One region of the Neisseria sp. P0014.S009 genome, then DNA from elsewhere that is predicted to be linked to it. Evidence: predicted binding sites of a transcription regulator. Region 1 holds the regulator's gene; each other region holds the start of a gene.
The links. The regulator FNR, encoded in region 1, switches genes on or off when oxygen is low (the NO sensors DNR and NnrR bind a similar motif). The targets are predictions, from matches to a motif close to TTGATNNNNATCAA.

Region 1 (3,286 bases):
CTGAATGATGTTGCGGCGCAGAATGTCGTCTTGATTAAGCTGGTAGCCGCGCATAATCGGTAGATGTCCGGCATCGAGTGCGGCGTAATAGGCATCGATATCGCGCTCGTTTTGGGAGTAGGTGCTGCCGATTTTGCCGATAGAAGACACGCCGATCGCCACCAAGTCGCAGTCGGCATAGGTCGAGTAGCCTTGGAAATTTCGTTGCAGGAAACCTTCTTTGAGAGCGATGGAGAGCTCGTCGTCAGGTTTGGCAAAGTGGTCCATGCCGATGAAAACGTAGCCGCGCTCAGTCAGGGTTTGGACGCAATATTGCAGCATATCGAGTTTTTCTTCGCTGCCAGGAACGACATTGGTGTCGATACGGCGTTGCGGTTTGAAGATATGCGGTAGGTGGGCGTAGTGGTAGAGGGCGAGGCGGTCGGGGTCGAGGGACAAGACCGTGTCAATGGTGGTTTTGATGCTTTCGGTGTTTTGGTGCGGCAGGCCGTAAATCAAATCGACGCTGACCGATTTAAATCCGGCTTCACGCGCGGCATCAATCACTTCTTTAGTTTCTTCATAACTTTGAATGCGGTTGACCGCTTCCTGCACTTTAGGGTCAAAGTCTTGAATACCGACACTCATGCGGTTGAAACCGAGTTTGCCCAGTTTGAGGACGGTTTCGCGGCTGACTTTGCGCGGGTCTATTTCGATGGAGTATTCGCCGTTGGGAATCAGCTGGAAGTATTTACAAATCATGTCGAAGACGCGTTCGAGTTGGTCGTCGCTCAGGAATGTGGGCGTGCCGCCGCCGAAGTGGAGCTGCGCGAGCTGGTGTCTTCCGCCTAAATGAGGTGCCAGTAATTCCATTTCTTTTTCCAGATACTGGATATAGGCATCGGCACGGCTTTTGTCTTTGGTAATGATTTTGTTACAGCCGCAGTAGTAGCAGATGGTATTGCAGAAGGGGATGTGGATGTAGAGCGAAAGGGGTTTGTTGAGCGCGCCCATGTTGCGCAGGTTTAAAGCTTGGATATATTCGGCTTCTTTAAAGCCTTCATGGAAGCGGTCGGCGGTCGGATAGGATGTATAACGTGGACCGCTTGATGGCAAACTGGCAATTAATTCACGGTCAAATTCCGGTAATTCATTGTTTGTGTTGGTGTTATTTGAGATGGGGATGATTTTCATGGTAGGGGCTTGTAGTATAAAGTAGGGAAATTAGGGAAAATTTTAGTCAAAATTTCGATAGTTTGGTAGAATGCCTCATAATGATATGCCGACTTTGACATGGGTCAATAGTTATTCGGCTTCATCAGGGATTTATAGAACTATGCAGATTAAGGGTGCGTTATGGCCACACACAATGCAACACATCAAATGAAAACCTTGTGTTCCACATGTTCTTTACGCGAGCTGTGTTTGCCTGTCGGACTGATGCCTAACGAATTTTCACAATTAGATGCGGTTATTCGTCAAAGCCGCCGTCTGAAAAAAGGTGAATACCTGTTCCGTGCCGGCGAGCCGTTTACCTCTTTGTTTGCCATCCGTGCGGGCTTCTTTAAGACAACAGTCGCCAGCCAAGATGGACGAGATCAGGTAACCGGCTTTTTTATGTCGGGCGAGCTGATCGGTATGGATGGGATTTGTTCCCATATTCACAGCTGTGATGCTGTGGCTTTGGAAGACAGCGAGGTATGCGAGCTTCCGTTTACACATATTGAAGAACTTGGACAGGATATTCCCAGTCTTCGTTCTCACTTTTTCCGCTTGATGAGCCGTGAAATTGTCCGAGATCAGGGCGTTATGCTGCTTTTGGGCAATATGCGCGCTGAAGAGCGATTGGCAGCATTCTTGCTCAACCTGTCTCAGCGTCTCTATTCACGAGGCTTCGCCGCCAATGATTTTATCTTGCGGATGTCGCGTGAGGAAATCGGCAGCTATTTGGGGCTGAAGCTGGAAACAGTCAGCCGCACCTTGTCTAAATTCCATCATGAAGGCTTGATTTCGGTTGAACACAAGCACATCAAAATCTTAGATGCGACAACCTTGAAGAAAATGGTTTCCGGTTGTTCGCACGCTATCTGAATCTTAGGCCGTCTGAAATATTTCAGACGGCCTTTTTAACAAGAATTAAAGAATAATTGTTAAGTTACGCAAGTGATAGTCAGGTATTAAATTGAAAAATCTTCAACAACCGGCGTGTACAGAATGCGGTCGACTACTTCTCTGGTCAGTTTCGGTGCAAACATCTGGATAAAGTCATACGCGTAACCGCGCAGGTAAGTATCCGAGCGTAAGGCTATCCAAGTGGGCGACGGTTCAAATAAGTGTGCCGCATCAATAAGCTGTAAATCTTGATCGACAACGGGATCGTACGCCATTTTGGCCATCAAACCAACGCCCAAGCCTAAGCGGACATACGTCTTCAATACATCTGTATCGGCAGCCGATAAGGCAACATCAGGTTGCTCAATATGCGCTTTATTAAATGTACGCGCAATGCTGCTGCCGGAATTAAAAGCAAATTCGTAAGTAACCAGCGGAAAAGAAGCCAAATCTTCAAGGCTTAAAGGATTGCGGCAGTCCAAAAGAGGGTGGTCATGCGGAACAATCACGGCATGGTTCCATTCGTAGCAGGGCAGCTTGCCTAACTCAGGATGATCATCAATCTGTTCGGTAATAATTGCTAAATCTGCTTCGCCGCTGCTGACCATTTGCGCAATCGCAGAAGGGCTGCCTTGTTTGATGCTCAAATTGACCTTAGGGTAGTTTTTGACAAATTCCGCAACGATTTTGGGCAAGGCATAACGCGCCTGGGTATGCGTTGTCGCGATGGTCAGCGAACCGCTGTCATGATCGGTAAACTCGCTGCCGATATTTTTAATGTTTTGTACATCGCGCAAAATTCGTTCCGAAATTTCTAACACGGCTTTGCCCGGTTGCGAAACGGAAACCACACGCTTGCCGCTGCGGATAAAAATTTGGATACCCAATTCTTCTTCAAGCAGGCGGATTTGTTTGGAAATGCCGGGCTGGGATGTGAAAAGCGCATCGGCGGCTTCAGAGACATTCAGATTGTGCCGGTAAACTTCAAGGGCGTAACGTAATTGTTGCAGTTTCATGGTAGCAGTACCGAATACGTTGTTATTGTGGATTTTGTGCGACAAACGGCATGTAATTTAACATATTTTGCCCAGTTTTGCCCCGAGTTTTGAAAATGGTTGTTTTTAATGAAAATATCTTTTAATGATATGAAAACAGGAAATTCAGGAAAGAAGAGGGAAAGGGGTTTTGTTGTTTT
Region 2 (3,286 bases), on a different contig from region 1:
GCCGCCTGCCACGCTGTTGGCCACCGTTTTACCGTCCTCTCCGACAGGATTGAAGGCAAAATCGGTTAATTCGTTGTTGAGCAGATAGCCGTTTGCCATCAGCCCCGAACCGAACGCGTTTTCAATCGAAGTCGTCATCGATACGACGTTGCCGTCTTTATCCACAACCACCAAATGACTGGTGGACGGTAGCTCGACCGCCATGCCTTGCGCGTATACCTTGCCAAACTTGCCTGCCTGAATAGTTTCCAATGCCTTGTCAGCCTTGCGGATTTTTTCGGCACGCGGTTTCAAATAAGCCTGAGAAATCATGGCATGGGTCGGAACATTCACAAACGCAGGATCGCCGACATAATAATCACGGTCGGCAAAAGCAATCCGCGACGCATCGCCTATCCAGCGCCAACTGTGGATATTTTCCGCGCCCAACGCCTTCATATTCTGATTTTGCAATACGCCCAAAATCTGCCCCAAAGCAATCGCGCCCGAACTTGGCGCGCCCATACCGCAAACTTCATATTCACGATACGGCGCACAAACCGGCTTACGCTCGATAACTTGATAGTTTTTCAAATCCGCCATGCTGATTTTGCCAGGATTATCCACAGCACTGGTAACGGCACGAACAATATTCTGCGCCTGCATTCCCTGATAAAACGGCGCACTGCCTTTTTCCGCCAACAGGCGCACAGAACGCGCAAATTCAGGATTTTTCAAAACTGTTCCCGCAGCCAAAGGTTTGCCGTCGGGTAAGAAATAGGCAGCAGTTTGCGGATAACGTTGCAAGGGTTCCAAATTTTGTTCGATGGATTTCGCCATACGCGGAGAAACAGCAAAACCCTGTTCCGCCAAAGTAATCGGTTTTTCAAACAAACTTGCCCACGGCAATTTTCCGTAACGCTTGTGGACATCTTCGAGCAGCTTCGGAATCCCCGGCACACCGACCGAACGGCCGCCGACCACAGCTTTCATAAAGCCCATCGGTTTGCCGTTTTCGTCTAAGAAAAGTTCTGGCGTTGCCGCTTTCGGCGCCGTTTCACGGGCATCAAACGTCGTCAGCTTTTTCGCCTTATTGTCCCAATACACCAAAAACGCACCGCCGCCCAATCCGGAAGACTGCGGCTCAACCAGTCCCAAAGTTGTCTGCATGGCAATCATCGCATCTATCGCACTGCCGCCGCGCTTCAAAATTTCATAACCGGCTTCAGTTGCCAGCGGATTGGCAGACGCCGCCATATAATGCTTGGCACGGATTAACTTCTGCTCCGTCAGCCCTGTTCCTTGCTCCGGCGCATGGTTATCCACAGATACGGAGGGCAGGGCAACTTGAGGCTTTTGAACCGGCCGTTGCGCACAAGCGGCCAAAATAAAAACGGATAACAGGTTAATACTAAAGGAAAACTTCATATGTACACCCTTATTGAAATATTTTCAGACGGCCTTTTCCCAGCTTAAACAAAAGGAAATATGAAAATAGTTTGAAATAAAAAACCATTTGACTATTTCTCTAGTCAATCAGTTCCGATTGGAGAAGTATAAAACAAGCTAAGATTGTGCACAGGCAAAAAGTTACCCACAGAATGGAGCAGCAGAAAAAATTTATCCACACCTACAAACAAGGCCGACCATACTTTATCCTCATCAAAAAATATCAGCTAAGTATTTGAAAAATTGTTTTAATCAAAGTTATCAACAAGCTGTGGCAGCACTCAATATCATCTTCTATTTATTATTTAAAATCTAATTTATAGTTTGTTTTCCCAAAGGTAAAGGCCGTCTGAAACGTAAAGGCATCTTTTCAAAAAATTAAAAAGTTAAGGATTGTTAAAAAGTTGTAAATCAGCTAGAGTTACGCTTGATAAATTTAATCAATAATGGAGTTTCACCAAATGAAAGGCGACATTGGCGTTATCGGCCTTGCCGTAATGGGGCAAAACCTGATTCTCAACATGAACGACAACGGCTTTAAAGTTGTTGCATACAACCGGACGACTAGCAAAGTAGATGATTTTTTAAACGGCGCAGCCAAAAATACCAATATTATCGGCGCATATTCACTGCAAGATCTGGTTGATAAATTAGAGAAACCACGTAAAATCATGATGATGGTACGCGCTGGTTCTGTTGTTGACGATTTTATCGAGCAACTCGTTCCGCTTTTGGACGAAGGCGACATCATTATTGACGGCGGCAATGCCAACTATCCTGATTCCACCCGCCGTACACACGAGCTGGCGGCAAAAGGCATCCGCTTTATCGGTGCCGGCGTATCTGGTGGCGAAGAAGGCGCGCGTCACGGCCCATCTATCATGCCTGGCGGCGATGAAGCCGCATGGCCTGCCGTCAAACCGATTTTCCAAGCCATCTCCGCCAAAACGCCTCAAGGCGAGCCTTGTTGCGACTGGGTTGGCCGCGATGGTGCGGGCCACTTCGTCAAAATGGTGCACAACGGCATCGAATACGGCGATATGCAGTTGATTTGCGAAGCGTACCAATTCATGAAAGACGGCTTGGGTCTGAGCTACGACGAAATGCACCGCATTTTCAGCGAATGGAACCAAACCGAACTGAATTCTTATCTGGTTGAAATTACCGCCGCGATTTTGGGTTACAGAGATGAAAACGGCGAACCTTTGGTCGAAAAAATCCTTGATACCGCAGGTCAAAAAGGTACAGGTAAATGGACCGGCATCAATGCCCTCGATTTGGGTATCCCGTTGACACTGATTTCCGAAGCCGTGTTTGCACGTTGCGTGTCCGCGTTTAAAGACCAACGCATCCAAGCAAACAGCCTGTTTGGCAAAACCATTATCCCGATTGAAGGCGATAAAGCCGCATGGGTAGATGCTTTGCGCCAAGCCCTGTTGGCATCCAAAATCATTTCTTATGCACAAGGCTTTATGCTGATCCGCGAAGCCAGCGAAAACAACGATTGGGCATTGAATTACGGCAACACCGCCCTCTTGTGGCGTGAAGGCTGCATCATCCGCAGCGCGTTCTTGGGCAACATCCGCGACGCATACGAAGCCAATCCTGATTTAGTCTTCTTGGGTTCCGATCCTTATTTCAAAGGCGTATTGGAAACCTGTCTGCCTGCATGGCGCAAAATCGTTGCCAAAGCGATCGAATGTAGCATTCCGATGCCTTGCATGGCTTCCGCCATTACCTTCCTTGACGGCTACACTTCCGCGAGCCTGCCTGCCAACTTGTTGCAAGCCCAACGCGACTACTTCGGCGCGCACACTTACGAGCGTACCGACAAACCGCGCGGCGAGTTCTTCCATAC
Region 3 (3,286 bases), on a different contig from region 1:
CTTTTCTTTATATTGTTAATAAGGCCGTCTGAAAACCTTTAAACCGGTTTCATCACCATCAGGAAGTAAATCACGATAGTGGCGCAAAAGGCAGGATAGCCGAGTAATTCCCAGCGTCTAGCATAACGCCAGTAGGGCTCCGGAATGGTGTCTGCGTTTTCTTTGTGCGCTTTTTCGGCAATTTTTGCCATGCGGATTTGCAGCCAGACAACAGGTAGCCAGCAAATGCCTGAAAAGATATATAAAGCCAGCGTCATCCATATCCAATTTTGTTCCAGCATGGTGGCAACAGTGTAGCCGCGTTCGTACAGCATCCATAAGCCGGATAAGGGTTGGAAAATGACGGCGGGGGTTGTAAACCACCAATCTGCTTTGATGACCCAATGCGAGACGACCGACTGCGCGGCAACCGAGCCGCTGCGGTTTGCCCAAAAGAGGTAAAACGCTGTACCAAAACCGGTGCCGACCATTAAGGTAGCCGAGATGATGTGCAGGGTTTTAACAATTAAATAAGTGTTCATTTTTTATCTCCTACGGATTGATACAGGAAAAATAAAGTAGCCATAATCGGCAGGTTTTTTACCAAAGGCGCAAATGGATGCGCCCACATTTCAGGCAGCCTGAAGGCGATAATCAGGCTGTATGCCGCGACGGTTATCAATTGCAGCAGCCATACTGAGGAATGGGAGCGAAGGCGGCTGAAGCATAAAAAAGCAAAACCAATGTCCAGCAGAGAAGCGGCGATTAATGTAGGCCATTGCAACGGATTGGGAATACCGACTGAATGCAGCAAATCCAATGACATTTCAGGCATGAAAAACAGAGGTTGGGTACCACTCCACAGCCATAGCAGCCCCATCGAGTAAGACAGGTAGGCGGGTAGGGTGTGCGTAGTGTTGTCGGACATGCTGGTTTCCTATTTTGTTTTGGTTTAAATATATAATTAGTCTGTAATTTCTATAATTTCTGTTAAAAGAGAAATTATAGGGCAAAAAATTTTAAATAGGCTCCGGGATTGTTTCTTTAGGAGGGAAATCCATATCCAGTGATTCAAAATCTACCAAAGAATATCAAGCTTCAGATAAATATGCCCATGCAAGGCTGCCATGAGCATGTTTCCATATCCTAAATAGCATTGGCTATGTTTATTGAGAACAAGTCCATTGCCATCAACGGAAAAATTTTTGTATTCCGGTGCCTATTTTTAAAATTTTCACCATGGTTGAAGTGGAAAGCTTCAGCATTTCATTTGCCCACACGGTCAGCGTACTAATGAAATCATGGGTTTGTTGGATTCGCTGCTTGGCAGTTTCATTTTCCTGACTAAATTCAGGGCTGTCGATCAGGCTTTGCAAAAATTGCCGTGTCGGTTCTATTTCGCGCTGCATACGCACTTCTGCAATGGTACGGAACAAAGTCCAGACATCATCCGAAGTTTCAAAATGATCGCGCCTATCGCCCAAGATATGCACGGTATGTACCAATCTCAGGTTTTGCAACTCTTTAATACTGTTGCTGACATTGGAGCGTGCTACGCCGAGTGTTTCGGTGATTTCTTCGGCGTTCATTGGTCTGCCTAAGATGTAGAGCAGGGCATGGATTTGCGCAACGGTACGGTTGACGCCCCATTTGGTACCCATTTCACCCCAATGGAGGATAAATTTTTCAGTGGTCGGATTTAGTTTCATAGTGATGGTATTCTATTTTTATCTTTTATTTCTGTCAATACAGAAATAAAGAAATTTTAGCGTATGAAGTAAAAATGTTCAGACGGTCTTTTGAATCACCCCTTCTTCTATATGTTCTCTCAACATCTCTAGACCTTATCAGTCATGGTTTCTTATGAGGAAAAGATGTTATTCATAAACCGGTATTTTTTGAATAAAAATTTATCCGTACAATCTGCTGTATCCGATAACGAGGAGTAAACCATGAAAAAAATGCCTGTATTGTTTGTTGGGCATGGCAGCCCGATGAATGCGGTAGATAAAGAAAACCCGTTCAATCAGAATTTCAGCCTAATTACGCAAAAGTTTGCCAAACCAAAAGCTATTTTGATGATTTCAGCGCATTGGTACAGTAGCCGTTTACAGGTAACATCAGGTGAACACCCTGAAATGATTTACGATTTCTACGGTTTCCCTGATGAACTCAGTCAAGTGCAATATCCTGCGCCCGGTTCGCCTGAGTTGGCGGAGCAAGTGCGGTCATTATTACAGCCGGAAAATGTCGAGCTGAACCCAACGCGTGGTTTTGATCATGGGGCATGGGCGGTGTTGAAATTTCTCTATCCCGATGCCGATATTCCCGTGGTACAACTTAGCCTTAACCGTTTGCAATCGGCGGAATGGCATTTCAACTTGGCGAAAAAATTATCTGCCTTGCGAGAACAAGGCGTGCTGATTATCGGCAGCGGCAATATTGTGCATAATCTTAGGGCGTTAAGTTGGGAACATATTGACCAAATCGGTGCGGGTTATGACTGGGCGTTTGCTTTTCGTGAAACGGTCAATCAGGCAATTGCGACTCAGGATGATGAAACCTTGGTGCATTATGAGCAACTAGGCGAAAAAGCCGAGCTTTCCGTGCCAACGCCAGATCATTACTTGTCCTTGCTGTACATCATGGCATTACGCGAACTGCAAGATGAGGTTACGTTTTTCAACGATAAGCTGATTACAGGCTCGCTCAGTATGACCTCGGTTTTGGTGGGGTAAAAAGGGAAAAATCTGAACAAAATGAACCATTCTTTATTTGTTCGAGCCACTTTGCAGATGGTGTCAAGTTGTTTCAGACGGCATTTATGTCTATATAAAAGCTACAACCTATATCGGAAAAGATGAGATTAAGCCTGTAAGTTTTAATATAAACAATTTGGATAGAAAAAGTGGTTGGATTTTGAGGGCGATTTGAAAAGGCTTTGCAAATTGGCGGCTCTTTGTAAAAGAAAGGGTTATCTGAATTCTAGACGGCCTTTTCTTTAATGAGCAAAAATTACTTGATGATTGAATTAATAAAATCATCAAAACCAGAACGATCCTGAGCAGGGCATTTTTTTAGGAAATTGCGTCGTGCGGTAATCGTATCGTGTCCATGTTTATGCTTGATAGAGTGGAACTTTTTCAAAGCAGATTGACATTCAGATGGTTGAGATGCCGGATTGACCAAGCACATAAGCGCTTCGCAAGCCAAACGCTCGTCACCCCCCATCTGCGGAGGATTGAGGGGATTGGCAGCCATAGCGGTAACTGAAGAAAAGCCCATTACCAAGGCAGTAATTGTTGAA

Region 2: a site for FNR is predicted at 1,632-1,645, ahead of gnd (decarboxylating NADP(+)-dependent phosphogluconate dehydrogenase). Genes of this name have one in related genera too.
Region 3: a site for FNR is predicted at 1,713-1,726, ahead of ACTHS4_RS01720 (GbsR/MarR family transcriptional regulator). Genes of this name have one in related genera too.

Annotation. Positions count from the first base shown of each region.
Region 1 covers NZ_JBQCVS010000005.1:65,106-68,391, forward strand. Annotated here, with positions in the region: gene hemN (oxygen-independent coproporphyrinogen III oxidase) at 1-1,173, opposite strand, end outside; gene fnr (fumarate/nitrate reduction transcriptional regulator Fnr) at 1,336-2,070, shown strand; gene ACTHS4_RS05510 (CysB family HTH-type transcriptional regulator) at 2,157-3,107, opposite strand.
Region 2 covers NZ_JBQCVS010000003.1:16,362-19,647, reverse strand. Annotated here, with positions in the region: gene ggt (gamma-glutamyltransferase) at 1-1,407, opposite strand, end outside; gene gnd (decarboxylating NADP(+)-dependent phosphogluconate dehydrogenase) at 1,890-3,286, shown strand, end outside.
Region 3 covers NZ_JBQCVS010000002.1:11,377-14,662, reverse strand. Annotated here, with positions in the region: gene ACTHS4_RS01730 (DUF2269 family protein) at 39-521, opposite strand; gene ACTHS4_RS01725 (DoxX-like family protein) at 518-907, opposite strand; gene ACTHS4_RS01720 (GbsR/MarR family transcriptional regulator) at 1,170-1,688, opposite strand; gene ygiD (4,5-DOPA dioxygenase extradiol) at 1,932-2,717, shown strand; gene ACTHS4_RS01710 (TrbM/KikA/MpfK family conjugal transfer protein) at 2,995-3,286, opposite strand, start outside.